DNA from 4 places in the Chryseobacterium sp. GTID13 genome. Region 1 is predicted to be linked to each of the others. Evidence: riboswitches for the same ligand, from Rfam matches in the RefSeq annotation. Region 1 holds a riboswitch; each other region holds the start of a gene.

Region 1 (6,091 bases):
GGAACTATTTACCGATGAGAGTTTCAGGAATACAGGAATGTATTACAACACCCAGTTTAAAGATGCGGGACGTTACCGGGTAACCCTTGATCAGAAGGACTGGATGAAATTTCGTGTGCCAAGCCTGAGAAATATAGAATATACGGCTCCATACATGCACGATGGAAGATTTTATACACTCGAAGCAGTTCTTAATTTCTATTCGGATCAAGTAGAAGATAATCCCAACCTTGATCCGCAGCTGAAACAGAACGGACATACCGGAATTGCGATGAATACACAGGAAAAGCAGTTTATCATTGCTTTCTTGAAAACCTTATCCGATAAAACCTTTATTTCTAATCCAAAATTTGCAGAATGAACATTATGAATCTGAAAAAAATAATTTTTATACTAAGTTTAGCTGTATCGGTTGTCTGTCAGGCTAAAACCATTAATGACAGCCTTTACATTGCACCTGATATTAACAGAATTCTGCTGTATGACTGTGATGCCTGCGGGTGTGCAGCAGGAAACGGTTCCTCCGGCTTTGAGTCCTTACTGAATCCCCAGTTTATAGGGATCAAATATTTTGCACAGCACTATAAAGCCAAAGAAAACCTTTTTGTAAAAGATCATACACAGGATCAGTACTTCAATACCCTGCAGGTTTGGGGTAAAATTCCATTGACTGAAAAACTGAGTGTCTACGCCAGTCTGCCATTTCATTTTCATGAAAAGAAAACCATGCAGGGTGATATTAATATCAGCGGTATCGGAGATCTGAACCTGATGGGAATCTACCGGATCATAAGTTCAAAAGATAATTTTCATCAGCTTAATGGCGGTTTAGGGGTGAAAATTCCTTTGGGGAAATTTGATGAGAAAGGAGCCTCCGGTGTCAATCCAAGTTTTCAGCTCGGAACAGGAAGCTGGGATTATCAGGCTGCTCTGAACTATAAATTCCAGAAAAACAAACTGGCTGTACTCGTCAATACAGATTATACCATAAAAACTGAAAACAAAAAAAACTACCGGTTCGGAAACCAATGGAATTATGCAGCAACAGGTTTTTACCAGCTTACAGGAAATAAAAATACTATTTTTTCTGCCAAAGCCGGACTTCAGGGTGAAGTTTATGATCAGAACAAACAGTTTGACGAAGTTTTACCCAACACGGCAGGAAGTGCTTTGTATGGAAAACTCGGTTTTGAGGCATCCTATAAAAAATTCAGTCTGGGAAGTGAAGTAATGCTCCCTGTTTACTCCCATCTGGCCGGTGGCGATATTGAAGCGAAATCCAGGTTCAGTGTCTTTATCAATTTTGGAATTTAAGGAATGGTGGCTTCGAGAGCCTCAGCCACCATTGCCGGAAAAATAAGTATATGTTATAATTTGAAATATTGTTTTTTTATTATCCTTAAGGTTTATAGTTTCTTTATTCTTAAGATCGAATAGCTTCCATGTGGTGGCTGAGGTTCTCGAAGCCACCGTTAGCCAATCAACCCAGCGACTGAAATTCTGAAGTTGCTGGGTTTTGTTGCTGAAAATCATTTTGTTGAATCGATTTTGATTCTATGAAGAATTTTCTATCTTTGCCGCAATCTGGTGCGCTGTAAAAAGCACTTAAAAGGGAATCCGGTGAAAATCCGGAACAGACCCGCTGCTGTAAGCTCCACATCAAAGTTTTTGAAGAGTATATCCACTGTTTTTTTTAATGGGAAGGATTTCAAAAACGGAGTAAGTCAGAAGACCTGCCGGAGGATGAACGTTTGATGCTTTCGTGGAATAAAGCTTAGGACAACAAGGATTCTGTGCAGTGACAGCTGTGCTTTATCTTTGCTATCTTATATCCATTAGCGTCTACATTATTCTAAACGAGCTAATGGTCAGAAAACTTAGTTTTTCACAGTTTCAGAAAGTTGTTATCACAATATTTGTGGCAGCATTTCAGCTTCTGTTCTCACAATCCGGCGACAGTATCCGGGAAAAAACGATTCTTCCGATTCAGATTTACAAAAAAGATTTTAAAGAAATTCTTCCTGCCCAGATCCTTTCCGGCGAACAGCTGGAAAGACTGAACAGCCAGTCGGTGGCCGATGCTTTACGGTATTTCTCAGGAGTTCAGATCAAAGATTATGGGGGAATGGGCGGTCTGAAAACGGTGAATATCCGGAGTATGGGTAGCCAGCATGTGGGCGTTTTCTACGATGGGATACAGCTTGGGAATGTTCAGAACGGAATTGTGGATCTTGGAAAGTTTTCACTGGACGATCTTGAAGCTATTTCTTTATACAACGGCCAGAAAAGTGAAATTTTTCAGCCGGCAAAAGACTTCGGATCTTCAGGATCTATTTATCTTCAGCCTAAAATACCTGTTTTTAAAGGAGATATTAAAACGAACTTAACGCTAAAATTAAAATTAGGCTCTATCAGTTTATTTAATCCTTCCTTTCGTTTGGAACAGAAGATTTCGGATAAAGTCTCGGCAAGTTTCAGTTCGGAGTTTGTGCAGAGTGACGGATTGTATAAGTTTAAATACGAAAAGAAAAATTCTGACGGATCTGTTGCCAATGATACCATTGCCAGAAGATATGATTCTTACATCCGTGCGAAACGTTTTGAAACTGCTTTAAACGGGACCATTAATGACGGAAGCTGGAGTGTACGGGGTTACGGCTATATTTCCGATCGTGGAGTTCCCACTGCTATTGTTAATAATAACTTCGGGCCGAAAGGTCAGCAGATGCTGGATGAAAACTATTTTGTTCAGGCCGGTTTCCGAAAAAAGCTGTTCCCCAAATTCGAAACCCAGTTCAAGGCTAAATTTGCTTACGACTATACCCGGTTTTTAGATACGGTGAATGTGGCAACAACCGTTCTGCCGATAGATAATTCTTATGTTCAGAGGGAACTCTATTTTTCCAATTCAAATATTTATTCTATTCATAAAAACTGGGATGTAAGTGCAAGTTTTGATTTCCAGTATAATAATCTGAATGCCAGTCTGAGGGATTTCTCTTTTCCTACCCGCTATACTTCACTCATTGCCTTTGCTTCAACCTATCAGTGGAACCGGTTGAAATTTTTAGGAAGCGTTCTGGGAACTTTCGTACATGAAGAAGTAAAAATGAATGCAAAATCTCCGGATAAAACCGAATGGACACCTTCAGCCTTCCTGAGTTATCAGCCTTTTGAATCCAAAGACCTTACCGTGAGGGCCTTCTACAAAAGAGTGTTCAGGATGCCTACTTTCAATGATCTCTATTACACAATGATCGGCAATGTAATGCTGAAACCTGAATACACCAACCAATATGATGTAGGCTTTACCTACCAGAAACTTTATGACCGTAAATTTTTTAAAGGAATATATATCAAAGTGGATGGCTATTATAATGAAGTAGAAAACAAGATTATTGCTGTTCCTACCACCAATCTGTTCAGATGGATGATGACCAATTTAGGCGAAGTAAAAATCATCGGGGCAGATGTGAATCTTCAGGCTGAGTTTGATATCCATAATGTGAGGCTGAAACCCTTGGTGAGCTATACTTATCAGCGTGCCGGAGATTATACCGATAAAAAAGAAGATTACTACGGTGACCAGATTTCCTATGTGCCGTGGCATGCTGCAACCTTTACCATGATGGCGGATTATAAAGACTGGAGCTTCAATTACAGCTTTGTATACACCGGAGAACGTTACGATGCACAGCTGAATAATATCCGGGCCAATTATCTGCAGCCCTGGTACACCCATGATTTATCCGTTCAGAAAAAATTCAACTGGCATTCCCATCAGTTCAAAGCCAGTTTTGAGGTCAATAACGTGCTTGATCAATATTATGACGTGGTCAGGAATTATCCGATGCCCGGAAGAAATTTTAAACTTATTGTAAGCTTTACATTATGAAAAAACTAAACTTTTGCCTGCTGGCATTTGCTCTTTTGATTCTGTTCTCGTGCCGGACAGACGATTATGTGGTTCCTTCGGAAACGAAAGGCGTAAGTAGCGGTGAAGATACTCCCGTTAAAGGATTTTATCTTCTGAATGAAGGAAATATGGGCAGCAACAAATGTACGCTCGATTATTTCGATTATGCTACAGGAACTTACCGCAAGAATATTTATGGAGAAATCAATCCGAATGTGGTAAAGGAGCTTGGAGATGTGGGAAATCATATCATGATCTACGGAAGCAAAATGTACGTCGTTGTCAATGTTTCCAATAAAATTGAAGTGCTGGAAGCAAAAACAGCCAAACGGATCAAAACCATACAGCTTCAGAACTGTCGTTATCTTGCTTTTAAAGGCAATAAAGTCTATGCCAGCAGCTATGCAGGACCTGTTGAGCTGAATCCCAACTCCCCACCCGGAAAAGTAGTGGAAATAGATACAACTTCACTTGCTATTGAAAGACAGGTAGTGGTAGGTTATCAGCCTGAGGAAATAGAAGTGATGGGAGATCAGCTTTTTGTCGCTAATTCCGGAGGATACAGGTTCCCGAATTATGATAAAACGGTCTCTGTTATCAACCTTAATACATTCACGGAAACCAAAAAAATTGATGTAGCTATTAATCTTCACCGTATTAAAAAGGATAACTATGGAGATCTGTATGTGAGTTCCAGAGGAGATTATTACAATATTCCATCAAGCCTGTTTCTGGTGGATGCCGCTACAGGAACAGTGAAAAAAGATTTCCATGTTGCAGTGAGCGGAATGACGATCGTAAAGGACAAACTGTACTATTACGGGAATGAATTTAATTACAATACCCATACTTACGTCAAAACCTTCGGAATCATCGATGTCAAGACAGAGCAGGTCATTGCGAATAAAATCATAGACCAGCAATATGCTGATGAGATTAAAGCTCCTTACGGAATTGCAGTAAACCCTTACACCGAAGATATCTATCTGACGGATGCAAAAAACTACGTGACAACCGGTTACGTATACTGCTTCGATAAAACCGGAAAATTCAAATGGAAAACGGAAGGCGGAAATATCCCTGCTCATTTTGCTTTTTTATATAAATAATCAGATCAGAAAAAAATGGAAAGAAAAACCAGACGTATTTTAAAAAACATATTGCTCTGTTCAATTCTACTGGGCGTTGCAGCTTGTAAGAGCGATACTGAGGAAGTAGCAGAAGAAGTGGTTTTCCCTGCGGAAGTTCTTAAAGAATCTTATACGGTTGACAGGCTCAAGCTTTTGAATGTAGATCCGAAAATTGAAGGGAAGCTGACCTGGAGCATCAATGATTCTGTCATTTCTGATCATCTCCAGCTGGATTTTGTAAGTTCTCATGCGAAAACGTATCCCCTGACATTAAAAGTGGAGGTGAAGGGAATTGTGAAAATTTATCAATCATCTATCATTGTTAATAAAGAGCTAACCCCTTATAGCAGATACATATCCAATGTTTTCGATTTCCGTCCGGCCACAGGTCAGTTCATGAATGAGATCCCTGAATATGTCAACGGAAACACTGAGGCCGACATGATCAAAAGAGCCAAAGAATCCTTGGTAGGCGAAAATTCTACCATGATTACGCTGGGAGGTTTCGGAGGTTATGTTTCATTTGGTTTCGATCATACCATTCCCAACCTTGAAGGAAGAGATTTTAAAATCCTTGGAAATGCTTTTTGGGGAAACAGTGCCAATACCACCCGGTCAGGATCATGTGAGCCCGGCATTATCATGGTGGGTTACGACAAAAATAAAAATGGCAAACCGGATGAAGATGAATGGTATGAAATTGCTGGCAGTGAATACTTTAAAAATTCAACAACTAAAAACTATACGATAACTTACTTCAAACCCAATGAAAACAAGCCCCTGTTCCCGGAAGTGAGTTTTGGCAGACTGATGTGGAGTACATCAAATGGCAGGATAATTTTGGGAATTCAGGATTTAGAACGAAAAATACCTTCCATGCACAAAGCTATTATCCTTTGTGGCTTTCCGGTGCTTCTTACAGCCTTACGGGAACCAGACTGAAGGATAATTTTTACGACCAGAGCGGAACGGGGGCTTATTGGGTAGGAACATCCTACGATTACGGTTATGCAGACAATGCGCCGAACAACGATGAGGCTTCCAA
Region 2 (6,091 bases), on a different contig from region 1:
ATTAATGGTTTGATAATCAGTAATAGTATACTTTTAGTCTGTAGAGTACAAAAAAGTGCATACTTGACTGTAATATACCATTAATTTTACTTTTGTTTCAACCTTAAAGTAAAAATATAATGAAAACGATTATTTTAAATGAATCCGGAGGTGTTGACAAGCTTCAGTTGACTGATACAGAAAAGCCCCAAATAAAAAGTAATGAAGTATTAGTGAAAGTAAACGCAATAGGGATCAACCCGGTTGATGTAAATGCCAGAGCGTATGACGGTGTCCTCAGTTGGATATATGGTGATGTAAGGCCTGTGATCTTAGGATGGGATATTGCAGGAGAGGTAAGTGAAACCGGAGACGGAGTAAGTGATTTTAAAACCGGGGACAGGGTTTTCGGAATGATCAACTTTTTCGGAAATGGAAAAGCCTATTCAGAATATGTGGCAGCTCCTGAAAGTCATCTGGCTCTGATTCCTGAAAATCAGACATTCCAGCAGGCTGCAGCGGCTACTCTGGCAGCGGTGACAGCGTATCAGGCCTTGGTGGATGTTGCTAAAATCAAAAAAAATGACAGGGTTCTGATTCATGCTGCGTCAGGAGGAGTTGGTCATTTTGCTGTACAAATCGCTAAATATTTCGGAGCTTATGTCATAGGGACTTCTTCTCTCACTAATAAGGATTTTGTCCTTTCAATAGGTGCGGATGAACATATTGATTATACCCAAAAAGACAGCTTGGATAACGTTAGAGACATCGATATTGTATTAGATACCATCCAGGGAGAAACATTGCTGAAATCAATTGATGCAGTGCGGCCTGGCGGAATCATTGTAACATTGCCTTCGCCTGAAATTCCTCAGGATGTACAGGATAAAGCAGCCAAACAGAATATACATCTTGAGTTCATGATGGTAGCTTCCAAAAAGGAAACGATCAGGGCAATTGCAGACTTATTGGAGAATAAATCTTTAATTCCCCATATCCATAAGGTTTTCTCGTTTGAGGAAATGGGCAAAGCTCATCTGGAAATGGAAACAAAAAGAGTAGTGGGTAAAATAGTGGTCACCTTATAAAAAAATATCTTTTCAGGTTTCGGATAAGTACGTCAGATTTCTGATGTACTTTTTAGTTTGTTTGGAGGCTTGTTTCAAATCAAAAAAGGCTTTCAGATATTCTGAAAGCCTTTACTTATTTTAATTGGAAAATTAATCTGCCATAGCTTCACCAGCCTTCCTGTAGACAAAACTTCCATAGATATGTCTTCTTGCAAAACGGCTTGGAGAATCGGAATTGACCATTTTAATATATGTATTTCTTGGAACTCCAAGGTATTCATACATGTTTCCGTTCAGATGCTGAACTTTTAAAACTGCCTTCTCAAGGTAAAAATCCTGGATGTTGGATTTTGTAATTGTTTCCGTATATTCTTCCTTATATTTTTCCTGTGTTTCAGGATTGATGCTCACCAGAAAATGATAGGCTTCAATAATAGACTTGCTTTTTTCCTCTGCATCCAGCTTTCCGGCTTCGTCATTGGCAAATTTATCAGGATGCGTATCTTTCATTGCATTCCTGTAAATGGTCTTTAATTCCTTTAAAGTAACGGTTTTATCAACTTCAAGAAGCTTTCTGTATTCGCCTAATTTTTTCATAACTGTAGAATCCTTATTTCGGGGTGCAAAATTAAGGTTTTTAATTGAGAAAATCGTAAGTTATTCAGTATTAATTTATTTAGTAATTATAACAGAGAAGATAAACCTTTGAAATTTATTATGTATTAAGTAAAGAAAAAAACAGGAGCTCTAAAGCTCCCGTAAAATTTATAATGTTTGCAAATCAAATTCTTTACTAGCCTCCCTCGAAGCCTCCACCATTGCAATCAGCGCCTTCTCCATTTCATCCCAATGCCTGGTTTTCAATCCGCAGTCAGGATTCACCCAAAGCTGCTGTGCAGGAATTACAGCTTGTGCTTTCTTCAGCAGTTCAAGCATTTCTTCTTTTGAAGGAACTCGCGGAGAGTGAATATCGTAAACTCCCGGCCCGATATCGTTCGGATATTTGAAGTCGGCAAAGGCCTGCAGCAGTTCCATCTGGCTTCTGGAGCATTCTATGGTGATGACATCGGCATCCATGTCTGCTATATTCTGGATAATATCATTGAATTCGGAATAGCACATATGCGTATGAATCTGTGTGGCATCTTCCACGCCGCTTGCCGAAATTCTGAAAGCTTCCACTGCCCATTTCAGGTATTCCTGCCATCCGGATCTTCTGAGCGGAAGTCCTTCCCTGATGGCCGGCTCATCTATCTGGATAATTCTGATTCCTGCCTTTTCCAGATCATTTACCTCATCGCGAATCGCCAGTGCAATCTGTTTACAGGTTAAAGAACGTGGCTGGTCGTCACGGACAAAAGACCATTGCAGAATGGTGACCGGTCCTGTAAGCATTCCTTTAACCCATTTTTGAGTCAGAGACTGGGCATACTGCGACCAGTAAACCGTCATTGGATGCGGACGGTGAACGTCACCATAGATTACCGGAGGTTTTACGCAGCGGCTACCGTAACTCTGGACCCATCCGTTTTGCGTGAAGGCAAAGCCTGAAAGCTGTTCTCCAAAATATTCCACCATATCGTTGCGCTCAAATTCTCCGTGAACCAGGACATCAATTCCGGTTTCTTCCTGCCAGCGGATGGTTCTTTCGGTTTCTTTTTTCAACAAGATGTCATATTGTTCTGCCGTCAGGTCTCCTTTTTTGAATTTTGATCTCCAGGTTCTTACTTCTTTGGTCTGGGGAAAAGAACCAATTGTTGTGGTGGGAAACAAGGGAAGCTGTAAAACTTTCTGCTGCTCTGCTTTTCTGACACTGAACGGGCTGTTCCTCCGTGTATCATCTTCAGTAGTAACCTCCACACGATCCTTTACTTCCTGATGATGGATCAGTGCTGAAGTTTTTCGGGTATCAACCGCTTTTTTATTTTCTGCATATTGCTGTAATGCCTGGTAATCTGCATTTCCTGATGCCAGCTTTTTTAAGGCAACAATCTCGTATACTTTCTGTTTGGCAAAAGCCAACCATTGCTTGATTCCAGGGGACAGCGTTTTTTCGTCAGTTTCAAGATCAAGATCGAAAGGAGCGTGAAGAAGAGAACATGAAGGGGCAATAAAAACCCTGTCTGAACCGATGGCACTGACAGCTGTTTGAATAAACGCCAAAGATTTTTCAAAATCATTTTTCCAGATGTTTCTTCCGTCCACAATACCTAAAGAAAGGCTCAATGTTTGAGGAATGATTTCCAATACTTCTTCCAGCTGTTCAGGGCAGCGTACCAGATCAATATGAAGGACGTCTGCAGGAAGTGACACTGCCAGCGAAAGGTTGTCTTTCAAACCTTCAAAATAAGTTGCGAGAATAAATTTAAGATCCGGAAACTGTTTTCTGATTTCAGCATAAACGGACTGGTAAATTTCTTTTGCTTTTTCAGTAAGGTCAAGGCCCAAGAAAGGTTCATCAAACTGAATCCAACTTGCTCCATGGTTTTGCAGTTCTTTTAAAATCTCAATATATACGGGAAGAAGATTTTCTATAAGGTCAAGTTTATCAAAGCCGTCTTCTTTCTCTTTTCCCAGGAGAAGATAGGTGAGAGGTCCTATGATTACGGGTTTGGCATTTATTCCGGCCTTTTTTGCATGGATGAATTCACTGATGATCTTTTTGAAAACAATCCGAACTGCTGGTTCTTTTGAAATTCAGGGACAATATAATGGTAATTGGTATCGAACCATTTCGTCATTTCCATCGCGGTAATATCCAGGCCTTCCTGCTGGTAACCTCTGGCCATTGCAAAATAAAGGTCAAGTTCAGAATTGGAGTTTCTTGTTGTGATTTCTCTGTAGCGTTCCGGAATGGCTCCAACGGTTAAGGTCATATCCAAAACCTGGTCGTAATAAGAAAAATCGTTGCAGGGAATGAGGTCAATTCCGGCTTCCTGCTGCATTTTCCAGTTCTGCCTGCAGATGGTTTTCCCGGTTTGCAGGAGTTCATTTAATGATGCTTTGCCTGACCAATATTGCTCGCAGGCTTTTTTGAGTTCTCTGTGGCGGCCAATACGCGGGCTTCCAAGAATGTGCGTTTGCATGTTCTATACTTTTAGATTAAACAATAATGATTTTAAAAGCTCTTTTAAAATGCTTCGCAATGCTGCCGGGAAAGAATTTTTCAGGGAATGGAACGGATACAAAAAGGACGTAATCTTCCTGTTAACGTGAAGAACATTCAAAAAAGTATCATCTGTATGACCTGAAGCTTCAGACCGCGAAAGCATTGTCCATTCAGAATAGGCAGGTCTCCTGGCTTGTAACGGTTTTATCATCCTTCCCGCTTTGGCAGTGGATATTTTCAGGATAAAACTTTGGGTATTACTTACAGTTGCGCGACAGCTCGTGATTCTCACACGATTCCCTATTAATCTACGTTAGGTAAAACCTATTCTGTTTGATGAAGGATGTTAAAGAACAAATCTGAGGTAAATTTAGCTATTAAAGTGAATTCATTGGCTAGATGTAAGGAATTAAGAAAATAATTCTTTCCAATATATATTATTAAGTGAATTATTCTGTATTTTTGAAAATATAATCCTAAAAAAGAATATTATCCTGTGGAAAGACTTGATGAAAAGGATCTCCAATTGCTCAGAATCCTTCAAAAAAATGCCAAATTAACGGTAAAAGAGCTTGCAAAAGAGGTCAACCTTTCGCCTTCACCTGTTTTTGAACGGATGAAAAGACTCGAGCAGGATGGATTTATCAAACATTATGCAGCAGTTCTGGAAGCCGAAAAGCTGAACCGGGGCTTTACTGTTTTTTGCCAGATCAAGCTTAAAATGCATGACCGTGCAGTAGGAAATCAGTTTGTTGAAGATATTTTACAGATTGATGAAGTAGCGGAATGCTACAATATTTCCGGGGATTTCGATTTTCTCCTTAAAGTTCAGGTAAGGGATATGAAGCACTATCAGGATTTTGTATTCAATAAGCTGGGATCATTGGATTCCATTGGAGGTGCACACAGTACCTTCGTGATGGCTGAGGTAAAGAATATTCATGGGGTGAGTATATAGAAGTAAAATAGCACCTGTTTTTTCAGATGCTGGTTCAGATTAAAAATCAGGTTTTTGAGTTTTTAAGGAAGCTGTTCCATTTTTATAACTGCATTGGGCTGATAGTCCTCCGTCAGGTTAAATATCTTTCCTAATTTCTGGGAAGCACTGATAAAGCTGACAAACGTACAGAGCTCTGAAATTTCTTTGTCAGAAAAGAATTCCCTCAGCATGCTGAAATGAGCCCTGAGTATGGAACGGTGGTCTTTACAGAAAAGCTCGGCAAAGCTCACAGCTACGGATATTTTAAGCTCTGACTGGCTGAAATCGGCTTTCCCGCCTTTTACCATACAGTATTCACAGCCGTTTCCAAAGGCGAGGATTCTTCGTACCTGTTCCAGCAGATTAGGATCTAACGTTGTATTTTTAAAGAAGACTTCTTCAAGGTTGTTCCATTTCGCCAGGATCTCAGGGTTGTGCCCGATCAGTTTTTCAAATGGGGTGTTTCCATGGTTTGAAAATTCAATTGTTGTCATATTTTTTTATGTCAAATTTCTGTTTAATTCATAATATTTTAAAATGGATTTAATGGTTAAATTTTATAATTTTGGAGAATTCCACTGATTTAATTTAAAAATGCAATGAAAATAGTTTTAGATGAATTTGATCGTAAAATATTAAGCTTACTGATCGAAAATTCCAGGTTAAGTTATGCCGAAATAGGGCGGAAAATCTCCCTGTCTCAGTCTGCCACAAAAGAAAGAGTACAGAATCTTACCGATACCGGTGTGATTAAAAGCTTTACAGCAGATGTTGATTACAGCCTTCTGGGATACAGCCTGAAAGTTATTATTCATCTGAAATTTAAAAATGATGAGTTCAGAGTATTTATCGATCATCTGAAACAGTTTCCTGAGATCATCAGCTGTAAAAGGGTCACAGGCGAATATTGCCTCATTGCTGAATGTGTGCTGAAGGACAGTGCACATCTTGAAG
Region 3 (6,091 bases), on a different contig from region 1:
TGAGGCTGCGGAAAAAAACAGCCAGTCGGTATATATTGTCGGTGGGTATGTCCGCGATCTTCTGATGAAGAGAACAGCGTCTACGGATATCGATTTTGTGACGGAGCAAAGCGGGATTGAGCTCGCTCAAACCGTAGCACAGGATATTGATCCTAAATTAAAAGTTTCGGTCTTCAAAACTTACGGTACGGCCATGATCAAATATAAAGATCTTGAGCTTGAATTTGTAGGGGCCAGAAAGGAAAGCTATACCGAGAACAGCCGAAAGCCTGAAGTAGAAGGCGGAACACTGGAAGATGACCAGAAAAGAAGAGATTTTACCATCAATGCAATGGCAATTTCTTTAAATAAAGCTAATTTCGGAGAACTTGTTGACCCTTTCAACGGGGTTGAAGATCTTGAAAAAGGAATTTTAAGAACTCCTTTGGAACCTGCCCAAACCTATTCCGATGATCCTTTAAGGATGATGCGGGCCGTTCGTTTTGCTTCGACACTGAATTTTGTGATTGAAGAAAAATCCCTGAATGCGATCAGGCAGGAAGCAGAAAGAATCAAGATTGTTTCTATGGAAAGGATCATGGTAGAATTCAATAAAATCATGATGTCTAAAAAACCTTCCGTAGGGCTGGGATTAATGGAAGAAACAGGACTTTTAAAGCTGATCATTCCTGAACTGATAGAGCTGAAGGGAGTAGAAGAGGTAGAAGGCCAGACGCACAAAGATAATTTCTATCACACCCTTGAAGTGGTGGATAATATCGCTGAAAATACAGATAATTTATGGTTACGGTGGTCGGCACTTTTGCATGATATAGGCAAGGCACCTACCAAAAAGTTTGTTGAAGGAACCGGATGGACTTTCCATGGCCATGAGTTTTTAGGCTCAAAAATGGTAAAAACCCTGTTCAACAGGCTAAAACTGCCATTGGGAAGTGATATGAAATACGTACAGAAAATGGTAAAGCTTTCATCACGCCCGATTGCTCTGATCACAGATGATGCTTCAGACTCTGCACTGAGAAGACTCCTGTTTGATGCCGGTGAAGATCTGGAAGACCTTTTTACCCTGTGCAAAGCAGATATCACGACCAAAAACTCTAAAAAACAGGACAGGTTCAAAAAGAATTTTGAATATGTAGCGGTGAAGATCAAGGAAGTGGAGGAAAAAGACCAGGTCCGCAATTTCCAGCCACCGATTACCGGAGAAGAAATCATGCAGATGTTCAATCTCAAGCCCGGAAAAGAAATCGGAATCCTTAAAGAAAAAGTAAAAGAAGCCATTCTGGAAGGAGAGATCCCGAATGACAAGGAAGAAGCTGAAAAATTTGTGATTGCCGAAGCTGAGAAGCTGGGATTGAAAGCATAATTAAACTTAGAATAATATTAAACGGTTACGGCGGGACGAAGTCCCGCCGTAACCGTTTTACCTCTTAAAATAAAATCCGGCCGCTTCTTTGCAGAAGAGACCGGAAAAAAAACACAAATGATGAAAAAAATAAAAAATTATGTGATAATACCGGAGTATTAATTCTTAGTTAGGATAAACGGAGTTGGAACCTATACCCGAAGTGAATGATTTGATAATAGTTCCTGAAGTATTGTAAACTACAATTTTACTGTCCTGGGTAAATCCGTTGGAATCCGATGTGAAAATTTTATCGTTGATTACGCTGAATCCGTATAAAGCGGAATAATCATCAACACTGTTCGCTACGGTGAATAATGGTGATGAAGGAGCCGTTGTAGCGCTCATATCCATTCCGTATACTTTCTTTCCTGAAGTGAAATAGAATTTACCGTTGGAAATTTCAAGATTTTTTGCATCGGCAATTCCCGTTAAAGTAGTTGTTTTTGTAATGCTTCCTGTGCTTGATATCTGGTAGATATAAGAATTAGCGGCATCTGCAGCAATTGCGTATACATTTTGATTGTTGGAGATGATCTTGTTGATATTTCCGACAGGAAGAGTGATCGTAGACTGAACCTCGTTAGTAGAAGTATTGATGTAAGTGATCTTATTTCCAAAACCGAAAGAAGCATTCTGTACAAAAATATTGTTTCCGGCTTCCACAATTCTCTCGGCAGCATCCGTGAAAGCAATTTTTTTGATGAAAGAACGGTCTGAAACCCTGTAAATGCTTACATACTTATCGCCCATATATTTATCATTCGTTACATAAATATTATTGTTGGCAAAAGCCATATAGCGGGGAGAATTAAGTTCAGCGGTAATTTGGCCGTTCGCTTTAAAGTTGGAACGGTTGGCAATTTGGATTCTATTAGAATTATTCAGTAGAAGATAAGCATTTTCACCATTGAAGGCAATCATCTGTAAAACATCCCCCAGCTTTGAACCACCGTTATTAAATGCAAAAATGTTATCCTGTTTAAGGCTTAGGTCTGCGCTTACAAATGTTACGTCTGCCTCGGGCTTTCCGTAAGTCCCTTCATTGGCAATTAAAAAGCCGTTACCGTAGAATATTTCCTGCTCCTCAGTATTGTCACTGCTACAGGACACGATGCCCAGAAGAAGTGTAAAAGCAAAAAGAAGATGTAGAAGTTTTGTCAGTTTCATAATATTTTTAAGTTTAAAAATTAATTGTTGCATAAACACTGTAATTTCTTTTAGGCATCGGGTAAAGAGATACTGTCTGGTAATAGGTATCCGTGACGTTATTTACTTTAAATCCTAAAGTGTATTTCTTGAAAAGCGATGCAGAAATTCCGGCATTCAAAATAAAATATGGGTCAATCGCTACAGATCTTTTTTCGTCGGATGTTGTATACGTAAGGCCGTTGAACATTCCCTGAGCATATACTTTGAATAAAGAATATCCATACTCTATATTTCCGACTGCCTTGTGCATCGGAACATACATCCTCTGCAAATCAGTGTCTTTGTTGATCGATTTTGAATACGTATAGCCTCCGTCCAGCTTCAAAGCATGTTTACCAAAGGTTTTATTCCAGGTAACCTGAGATTCCAGACCGTAAGATTCAACCCTGTACGTATTAAATGGTGCCCAATACCCCAAAGAGGTCGGAAGCCAGTTGATCAGGTTTTTGATATCCATATAATAAGGGCTTAGAGCAATCTTAAAATCCCCAAAGCTGAACTCATGGTTCATATCAATATTTACAGAGGTTTCCGGAACCAGATCCAGATTTCCTCCCGGCTGCCAGTAAAGATCATTAAAAGAAGGGTATCTGAAGTTTTTGAAAAATTAATTCCTACATGATACCATTTCACAGCATTCCATTTCCCGGAAAAAGAATACAGAAGGGGAGAAGAGATGTCTTCTACAAAATCCTTCTTAATTCCTGCTTCGAAACGGAGATCTTTTGTAGCAAAATATCTTATTAAGCCGGATAAGGAACCTACATTTCTGCTGACAACCCCAATTCCTGATTGACTATTTTTGTCCGATTGGTAACCTTCACCCTTGTTCACCTGAAATTCCCCGATAGCATTGATGTTGATCTTTGGAGTGATGAAATAATTGAAATCATTCTTAAAAATGTAATTCTTTCCGTCTGCCCCACTTGCCTTAGGTTGGTTAATATCTGCAAAATACTGGAAATTATCCTCTGTGTAAGCCATTTTCAGACTGTTGGAAAGATTACTTTTGTTAATGTCCCATGCAATCAGGCTTCTTAAAGTCTGCACCTTATATTTCGTTTTATTACCGTTCAGTTCGAAAATAGGATAATGCTGGGAAGCATCAAACATCTGGTTTTGCCATGAAATAGTCTGGTGGTCAGCAATTTTATACGCTACGCCAATATTGACCGAAGTATTATAATATCTTCCGTTGGTATTATGAAACCCGGTATTTCCTACCACGAATTCAGGAACCTTGTAGTCATTTTGACTGGTTATATAGCTTCCTGAAACCTTTACACTCAATTTTTCATTGCTGAAAGCAGCCTGTGCAAAATTATTATAGGTATCAAAAGATGCCACCTCTGAAAAAACAGAAGCCTTAAAACCCCTGTTGAAATCTAAAATGTTATTTAAATGAATGCTTCCCCCGATAGCACCGCTTCCATATACAACACTTCCTCCGCCAGCTTTTATATCAATCTGATCATATCCGAAGAGAGGAATATTATTCACATCCCCTTGCCCCAAAAAGCTCGAGTTGATATTGATTCCGTTCCATACAAAAGCAGTCTGCTGAGCCGTTGTTCCCCGGAATGATGGTGAAGAAACAGCACCACGACCGTTTTCTTTAATGTAAATGGAAGACTGGAAGCGTAAAAGTTCAGATAGATTGGTTGAGTTTTTCTCAACATCTTCAGGAGTAATTGTACGGACCGGGTGAAAAAGTTTTGCTTTTTTCATCTGGCTGTCGAAAATATAAATAGTGTCAACAGCTTTCTCCTGTCCGAAAAGAAAGCCGCCAAAAGACGAACAAAGCAGTAATAAAGACCTTTTTATATCCATACTATTTTACTTTTCCTCCGAAAGTAATCCGTTTTTAGTTATAATTCTGGCAGGTCTCCTGACTTTCGCTTTCTGCACCTTCCCGTATGAACAGTGGTTTTTTGCAGAAAATCTTATTGCGATCTACAGTTGCGGGGACAGTTTGGGCATCGCACCCAATTCCCTATTATTTCCAAAATGCTGGAAACCAAAATTTTTGCAAAGATAACTTTTTATATGTATTTCACAAAAAGGGTAAAAAAATGAATGATAAGGTCAATAGTGAATGGTCAATTTTGCTTCGCAAGATAATACAGATATATGAATTGAATGAATTTTTTCAAACCAACTCTTCACTTGCAAAGCAAAATTTACAATTGACAAAATTTCATCTTACAAAAACGATGAATCAAAATAAAAAGGTAACAAATCCTTAATAGAATGCACCTTCACGACCTCATCATTCATGCTTGAAAAATAAAGGTCTATGTTTTCACTTTGTTTTGTCTCATATTCTATTAAACTTTGTCTGCATGCTCCACAAGGAGGGATCGGAGGATTTTTCTCATGGAATTCCTTTGGTCCGCCCACTACAAAAATCTTCTTGACCTTTACATCAGGAAAATTAGCAGCCACCCAGAAAAGAGTCGTTCTTTCCGCACATAGTCCTGATGGATAGGCTGCATTTTCCTGGTTGTTACCTGAGTAAATTTCACCGTTTTCCAGCAGAACAGCACATCCTACAAGGAAGTTCGAGTAAGGCGCATAGGCATTTTCACGGGCCTGTTTGGCACTCTCGAACAGTTTTTTTCTATATCGCTCAGTTCACTGCTGTTTTTAAAGTGCTCGTAACTGATCTGTATGTCTTTTTTCATATATTAGTCATGACTAAAAAAGGGGGCTAAAAGTACTCCTTTTTCACCAATTGAACAATGTTTTTTTATTCATCCATTAAATTGAAAATTCAAAAAAAATAAAATGCTGTATACACCAATAAAATTCAGAAATGTAGAACTGAAAAACAGATGGGTAATGTCTCCTATGTGTATGTATTCCTGTGAAAATGGCATGGCCAATGATTTCCATTTTGTACACTACGGGAGCAGGTCACAAGGAGGAACCGGACTGATCATGGTAGAAGCTACAGGCGTAGAGCCGCGGGGAAGAATCACCAATCACTGTATGGGAATCTGGAACGATCAGCAGGCAGAGGAACTGAAAAAATCGTTGACTTTGTCCATTCCCGTTCAGAAAGTAAAATAGGAATCCAGCTTGCCCATGCCGGAAGAAAGGGCTCCACGTGGAATAATATACAGATTCCCATAGAAGAAGGCTGGGAAACAGTAGCTCCCAGCGGTATTCCTTATCATCCCTCTGAAAGGATTCCCCATGCCCTCACTGTTGATGAGATCCGGGAACAGGTTCAGAATTTTAAAAATGCAGCTCAAAGAGCAGTAAAGGCCGGCTTCGATATCATAGAAATTCATGGTGCACACGGATACCTCATCCATCAGTTCTTATCGCCGCTTTCCAACATCAGAACGGACGAGTACGGGGAAGCTTTGAAAACAGGATCCGATTTCTGGTCGAAATTGTTGATGCTGTAAATGAAGTACTGAATGAAGATACCGCCCTTTTTGTAAGAATTTCCGGTACTGAGTATGC
Region 4 (6,091 bases), on a different contig from region 1:
TCTTTAACCGTTTTGGGGAAGTAAAAAGTGATGCTTCTCCGGTTCTGAAAGAGCTTCGTTCTGAAATCCAGGTGGCTAAAAAAGCCATTCAGGAAAATTTCAACCGAGCTTTATTTAATTACGGACAAAGTGAATTTCTGGATGATATCCGCGAAACGATTATTGAAGATCAAAGGGTTTTAGCAGTAAAATCCGGATTCAAGAAAAGGGTGGCCGGAAGAGTTCTGGGAATTTCAAAAACCGGTTCTATTACTTACATCCAGCCGGACAGTGTGGTAAAACATTACTTCAAGCTTCGTGAAAATGAAGAGGAAGAGAAAAAGAGATCGACAAGATCTTAAGAAAGCTTACTGCTGAACTGGCTGAGTTCCAGCCCCAGCTGTGGAGATACCAGGTCTATATTTTTGAGCTTGACCTTACGAGAGCAAAGGCAAAATTTGCTGAACTGGTTAACGGAATCCTTCCAAAGATCAACCGTCACAGAACATTAAAGCTTAAAGATGCCTTCCATCCGCTGTTATGGCTGAGAAATAAGGCAGAAAACAAAACTATTTTCCCACAAACTCTGAGTTTGACGGATCAAAACAGAATCATCTGTATTTCCGGGCCGAATGCAGGAGGGAAATCCATTACCCTGAAAACCGTTGGACTGCTTCAGCTGATGATCCAGAGCGGAGTTCTGGTACCGGTACATCCAAGATCTGAAATGTTCTTTTTTGAAAAGATCATGACGGATATCGGTGACAACCAGTCGATTGAAAACCATCTTTCGACCTATTCTTCGAGACTGAAGAAAATGGCTGGAATTATCCGTGAAGCTGATAGCAATACCCTGTTGCTAATTGATGAATTCGGGACAGGCTCTGATCCGGAGCTTGGCGGTGCGCTGGCGGAAAGTTTCATGGAATATTTCTATGATAAGAAGAGTTTTGCCATCATCACCACACACTATACAAACATCAAGCTTGTGATAGAACAGCTTCCGCATGCTGAAAATGCAGCGATGCTTTTTGATGAAGAAACACTGGAGCCCATGTACAAACTGGAAGTGGGACAGGCAGGAAGCTCATTTACTTTTGAAGTTGCCGAGAAAAACAGGATTCCAAGGTTTATCATCCATGCTGCGAAAAAGAAGGTTGAACACGATATCGTGAATCTGGATAAAACCATTGTAAAGCTTCAGCAGGAAAAATTTGAGGTTGAAAAACTGAAAACGGATCTTGCCGAAAGAAAAGAATCTGTAGAAGATAAGCGCGATAATCTTCAGAAGCTGAACGAGCAGCTGCAGCAGAAGCTTTTCAATTTTCAGAAATTATATGAAGAGGAACACCGTAAGCTTCAGTTCGGGAACAAGATTGAAACGTTCATCGACAGTTATGTAAAGGGTAAATCGAGGAAAGATGTCGTGAAAGATTTTGTGAAGCTGCTTGAACAGGAGAAATTCAGGAAAATAGGCGCTGATAAAGATGAATCGAAACGTCTTCAGGTGGTGAAAAGAAAAATTACGCAACAGCTTAATAAGGAAGAAGTGATCGAAAAGATTGCCGAAACCAATGAAAAGCTGGAAGAAAAACGCAAAACCGACCGTGCCGTCTGGATGAAGGAAGGTCAGCGTGTACGTATTGCAGGAAGCACCAGCGTAGGGACCATTGAAAAGATTTCAAAAAATAAAGTAATCGTGAATTACGGAACTTTCAAGACGACGATTAATGCGGATGAATTGGAGAGGATTTGATTTGTTGATGGGATGATGTGGCGATTTGATGATTGATGAGGCAATTATTAATTGAAGACTTATTACTACTTATTTATAAAATAGCGCTGTGGTTTCAGCGCTATTTTTATTTTCCTGAAACATTAATCTTATCCAACCGAATTTTGTTTTACTTTTGATTTATGGATAAAAATTTATCAGTTCTCTGGATTTTTTACAGAAAGCTAATCATTCCAGCTGTTTTATTTTCACTTTTGATCTCTTTCTTAAGTCAGTTCAGTATTGAAAATTTCGGACTGTGTTTTTTCCTGATCTTTCCGCTTCTTCATTTCTTTATTTATGATATCAGACTTAAAAGTGAATATTATTTTTATGCTCATTTCGGTTTCTCGAAACTTTTTTTGTGGGTGCTCACTTTGTCGTTAGGTTTAATTATTAAAATCATGAGCAAATTCTTATGAACAGGCTTCACGTTGATAGTGTTACCAAATCCTTTGGCCAGAGAAAAATCTTGCAGGATGTCTATCTAAGCTGTGAAACAGGAAAAATATCGGCTCTATTCGGCTCATCCGGCAATGGGAAATCTACCCTGCTGGAGATTATCTTCGGAACTGTAAAAGGAGATACGCAGTTTATTAAGTTTAATAATTCCATTCTTAAAAACCAGTCTGACAGGAAAAACAAAATTGCCTATCTGCCGCAAAGTTCTTCTTTTCTTCCCAAGGAATGCAGGATCAGAAAGCTTATCCCTTTATTCTGTACCCAAGAAAATACAGAACTTCTATATGGTTTAAAAATGATACAGCCATTTCTTGATAAAACTTCCAGGAATCTTTCAGGTGGCGAGAAAAGAATTGTTGAAACATTGATCATTATCTATTGCGACTCCGCATTTGTTCTTCTGGATGAGCCTTTCAGCGGTGTTTCTCCAAAAGCTGTGGAAGAATTGAAATTAATCATTAAATCCCAATCAAAAAATAAGGGAATCATTATCTCTGATCATAACTACAATGTTATTCTGGATATGGCTGATGATATTTACCTTCTGTCTGAAACTTACCTGAGAAAGGTGAAAGATGTTAAAGAACTGCAGCAATTTAAGTATCTTCCAAAAAGCTAGATCAATTGAGATTAGGTTCCCAATAATAAGTTTCATATCGCTTTTCAGGAAATATTGATAATTTTAATCAAATACCATTATATTTTACGGAGTAAAAAAGCATTTAATTTATATATTTGAAGGATCAAAAATTTCATAGAATGATTTCCGTAAACAAAGCATTGTACTTATCCGCTTTCAGTCTATTTTCCTTATCATTTGTGAAGGGACAGAGTAAGGTTCCTTTCGGCGTTGTAAAAGCTGAAGAAGGCTACGCCAATGTGCGTGTTCACAAGGATGACTACAGAAAAATTGTAGACAAGATCCGGATGCGTAAAGGGGATGTATTTGTTTATGTAAAGCCTGCACCGGGAGAAACGGAATGGATCTGGATCAAATATCCTGAAAAGCAGGACGATGAAAAGCCTTTTGTGAGATATGAGAATCTTGAGAAAGAAGGAATGGTCAATAAGGGGCGTGTTGCCTTCATCGATCAGCTTCCTCAGTTCACGCCTTCAAAATCCAAGAACGGGAAATCACTTATCTTCACAGACAATAGCAATCCGAAAATACCGACTGCCCAAAGAACGAAGGTTGTTATCGATATTTATCCTTCCAATGCCGGTTACAGAAAGCAGGAAAAAGATGCAGACGGAAAAATTCTTACCATCGATAAAATAAAGCCGTGGGGAATCAAAGATGCACTTCCTGAAGGAATGACGGAGATCAAATCCATTAGGGTTCAGCAGCCCGGAAGAGGTTCTGTTTTTGTAAGGGAAGCCATAAAAAATATGTTCCAGCCTACCATGGATTTTAACAATATCGGGGTAACTGCCCTTGACAATGACCATATCTATCTTTATATGATCAATGGTTCCGGTGAAAACAGGTACACCACTCTCTGGACCATCAAGGAAGGAAGGGTAATGAGCCAGATTATTTACAATAGTCCGGAATAATTGCCGTTTTTTTCTGTAATATTCTTATTTTTGTCCTGAAAAAGTTTTAACGCTAATTCATCACAGAAACCGGTTCTGCTTAACGCAGATTAAAAGGGAACCGTGTGAAAATCACGGACTGTCGCGCAACTGTAAGTAACTGAAGTCTTTACCACGGATCCACTGTGCAGGCACGGGAAGGAGGTAAAAGATGTTACAAGTCAGGAGACCTGCCTTTTCTTTAAACAAGAAACTTTCGCGATCTGAAGTTTATTGATCTGATGGACTGTTTTCAGGGATTCCTTTGATTCCTGTCTCTGCTCTGTTATTTTAATAATATTTCATTTCGCATTAATTAATAATGAAATATGACTACAGAAGAAAGAATTGCAGCATCCGAAACCAGAATTTTTAAAGCGGTTTTCCCGAATACCACCAACCACTACGATACTCTTTTCGGAGGTACAGCCATGCAGCTGATGGATGAAGTTGCTTTTATCACCGCAACACGTTTTGCAAGAAAAAGAGTGGTAACCGTAAGCAGCGATAAGATCGATTTCAAAAAACCTATTCCTGCCGGAACAATTGTTGAGCTGATCGGGAAGGTTGCCTATGTGGGAAAAACCAGTATGAAAGTGAATGTTGAGATCTATACGGAACAGATGTACTCTTATGAAAGAGAAAGAGCTATTGTAGGCGATTTTACGTTTGTAGCCATTGATGAATTTAAAAAGCCGATCAGGATCATGTAATGATGATTATAAAAAAATGTTTCGGGCGGCCTGCGGCCGCCCGAAACTATTTTTCAAACCTATCAGAAACCGGTTATCTGATCACTTTTTCTGTCTCCAGGCTTTTACTCAACAACATCTCAAAGGCCTCTCCCATTTCATCTGATGCCCTCGTGATCGCATGTTCAAGCATATTTCTGATCTGTTTTTCGGTAACACCGGCTTCTGTCCAGCTTTTTCCTGAAGTATGGGAATTCAAGATAAAAGGCATAATACGGTCGATTGAACAGGCAAAAATAGCATCTGGGGTCTTTTCTTCTTCAAATTCAAGCCATAGCTCAAAAAATTCGGTACGTAAAGGTTCATCCAGGATTCCGAAAATTTTCCGGGCTGAAATTTTCTCTCTCTCGAATTTTCCTACCATTGCTTTTTCGTCAAAAATAAAAGTATCACCTGCTTCTATTTCTACCAGATCATGAATGGAAAGCATTCTTATTACTCTTAAAAGATCAATATCCACTCTATTTTTAGCGTATGGATAAAGGATCTGGGCCAGAATAATGATCTGCCATGAGTGTTCTGCCGTATTTTCCCTTCTGGAATCGTCGGCATTATAATTTCTTCTTTGTACGTTTTTCAGGGCATCTACTGCCAGGATAAAATCGATTTCCTTCTGTATCTTCATTGTTAATTCTTATAATATTCGTTGATGGGATAAGTTTTAATATTCTTTATCCATTGATCGTTGATGAATTCTTTTTTGGTCACTTTTACAGTTTCTCCGCCGGTTGCATCTTCTTCCAGCTCATATACTTTAAACAATCCGCGTTGCGGAATTATCGTATATTCCGTTGTGAGATGCCAGCAGCAACCTGATTTGGAATAGGTAATTAATCTTTTTCTCTCAGAATCCGTATTGAACATTCCCAGATTTTCGTAAGCCAGGGCGGTTAATTCCTCACTCAGAACCATTTGCTTTTTAGTACTATTAAATACGTAGACATCATAAGAAGGGCCTCCATACCCACTTTCATTTCCGTTTCTGATGGCTATATCTTCTGTTCCGTCAAAATTGAAATCATCAAAAATCAATGGACTCTGTTCATTATATAATTGAATGATATTCGCAGTAGGTTTCTGATCCTCGTTCAGATAGAAGTTTAAATTCTCTGAAGTTAAGGTCTGAAATTTTCCGGAAGTCTTCTTGTCCAGCAGCTCAACAGTTGATTTTCCACTGCATTCATTGTTTTCGCAGGTTTCCACGTTGATTTTTACATCATAATTCTTCGAAGCATCTTTTAACTCGAACTGATTCTGAGCCCAATAAAAGTTTCCGAAAAGGATAATAGGCAATATTATTTTGTGATTCATCTGAGTTGTGCTTTGTTTTAAACAATTTCACTGAATTCTTTCTGTAAAATCTTACTCAAAAGTACAAAAAATTAAAATCTCAAAGCCGATTTTAACTGATTTCAAATTCATGACAAATTTCAACTAAAATTTATACTACTGAATATCAGTAAGTTAATATAAAACTAAAAATAATTTCACTACTTTGTATTGCATAATACCATTTTATTTACATATCTTTGTAATGTAAAATCGGAAT

What was found. Region 1 has a riboswitch for cobalamin ahead of N4G44_RS04335 (TonB-dependent receptor). Riboswitches for the same ligand answer to the same signal wherever they lie in the genome.
Region 2: another riboswitch for cobalamin. It lies ahead of metE (5-methyltetrahydropteroyltriglutamate--homocysteine S-methyltransferase); the one in region 1 lies ahead of N4G44_RS04335 (TonB-dependent receptor).
Region 3: another riboswitch for cobalamin. It lies ahead of N4G44_RS15105 (TonB-dependent receptor); the one in region 1 lies ahead of N4G44_RS04335 (TonB-dependent receptor).
Region 4: another riboswitch for cobalamin. It lies ahead of N4G44_RS14540 (acyl-CoA thioesterase); the one in region 1 lies ahead of N4G44_RS04335 (TonB-dependent receptor).

What each region holds. Positions count from the first base shown of each region.
Region 1 is NZ_JAOCMB010000002.1:872,853-878,943, forward strand. Features, by position in the region: gene N4G44_RS04325 (cytochrome-c peroxidase) at 1-361, shown strand, start outside; gene N4G44_RS04330 (transporter) at 358-1,314, shown strand; cobalamin riboswitch at 1,569-1,755, shown strand; gene N4G44_RS04335 (TonB-dependent receptor) at 1,865-3,895, shown strand; gene N4G44_RS04340 (YncE family protein) at 3,892-5,025, shown strand; gene N4G44_RS04345 (hypothetical protein) at 5,041-5,988, shown strand; gene N4G44_RS04350 (hypothetical protein) at 5,943-6,091, shown strand, end outside.
Region 2 is NZ_JAOCMB010000005.1:1,019,495-1,025,585, reverse strand. Features, by position in the region: gene N4G44_RS11080 (NADP-dependent oxidoreductase) at 120-1,067, shown strand; gene N4G44_RS11075 (KTSC domain-containing protein) at 1,200-1,646, opposite strand; partial or broken gene metE (5-methyltetrahydropteroyltriglutamate--homocysteine S-methyltransferase) at 1,815-4,135, opposite strand; gene N4G44_RS11065 (hypothetical protein) at 4,134-4,265, shown strand; cobalamin riboswitch at 4,320-4,501, opposite strand; gene N4G44_RS11060 (Lrp/AsnC family transcriptional regulator) at 4,655-5,116, shown strand; gene N4G44_RS11055 (carboxymuconolactone decarboxylase family protein) at 5,179-5,631, opposite strand; gene N4G44_RS11050 (Lrp/AsnC family transcriptional regulator) at 5,737-6,091, shown strand, end outside.
Region 3 is NZ_JAOCMB010000005.1:1,826,678-1,832,768, reverse strand. Features, by position in the region: gene N4G44_RS15120 (CCA tRNA nucleotidyltransferase) at 1-1,366, shown strand, start outside; gene N4G44_RS15115 (YncE family protein) at 1,532-2,575, opposite strand; gene N4G44_RS15110 (TonB-dependent receptor domain-containing protein) at 2,589-3,158, opposite strand; gene N4G44_RS15105 (TonB-dependent receptor) at 3,137-4,447, opposite strand; cobalamin riboswitch at 4,479-4,654, opposite strand; partial or broken gene cdd (cytidine deaminase) at 4,820-5,301, opposite strand; partial or broken gene N4G44_RS15095 (NADH:flavin oxidoreductase/NADH oxidase) at 5,405-6,091, shown strand, end outside.
Region 4 is NZ_JAOCMB010000005.1:1,718,131-1,724,221, forward strand. Features, by position in the region: partial or broken gene N4G44_RS14525 (endonuclease MutS2) at 1-1,735, shown strand, start outside; gene N4G44_RS14530 (ATP-binding cassette domain-containing protein) at 2,172-2,834, shown strand; gene N4G44_RS14535 (hypothetical protein) at 2,975-3,772, shown strand; cobalamin riboswitch at 3,825-4,003, shown strand; gene N4G44_RS14540 (acyl-CoA thioesterase) at 4,120-4,503, shown strand; gene N4G44_RS14545 (HD domain-containing protein) at 4,577-5,167, opposite strand; gene N4G44_RS14550 (XAC2610-related protein) at 5,170-5,853, opposite strand.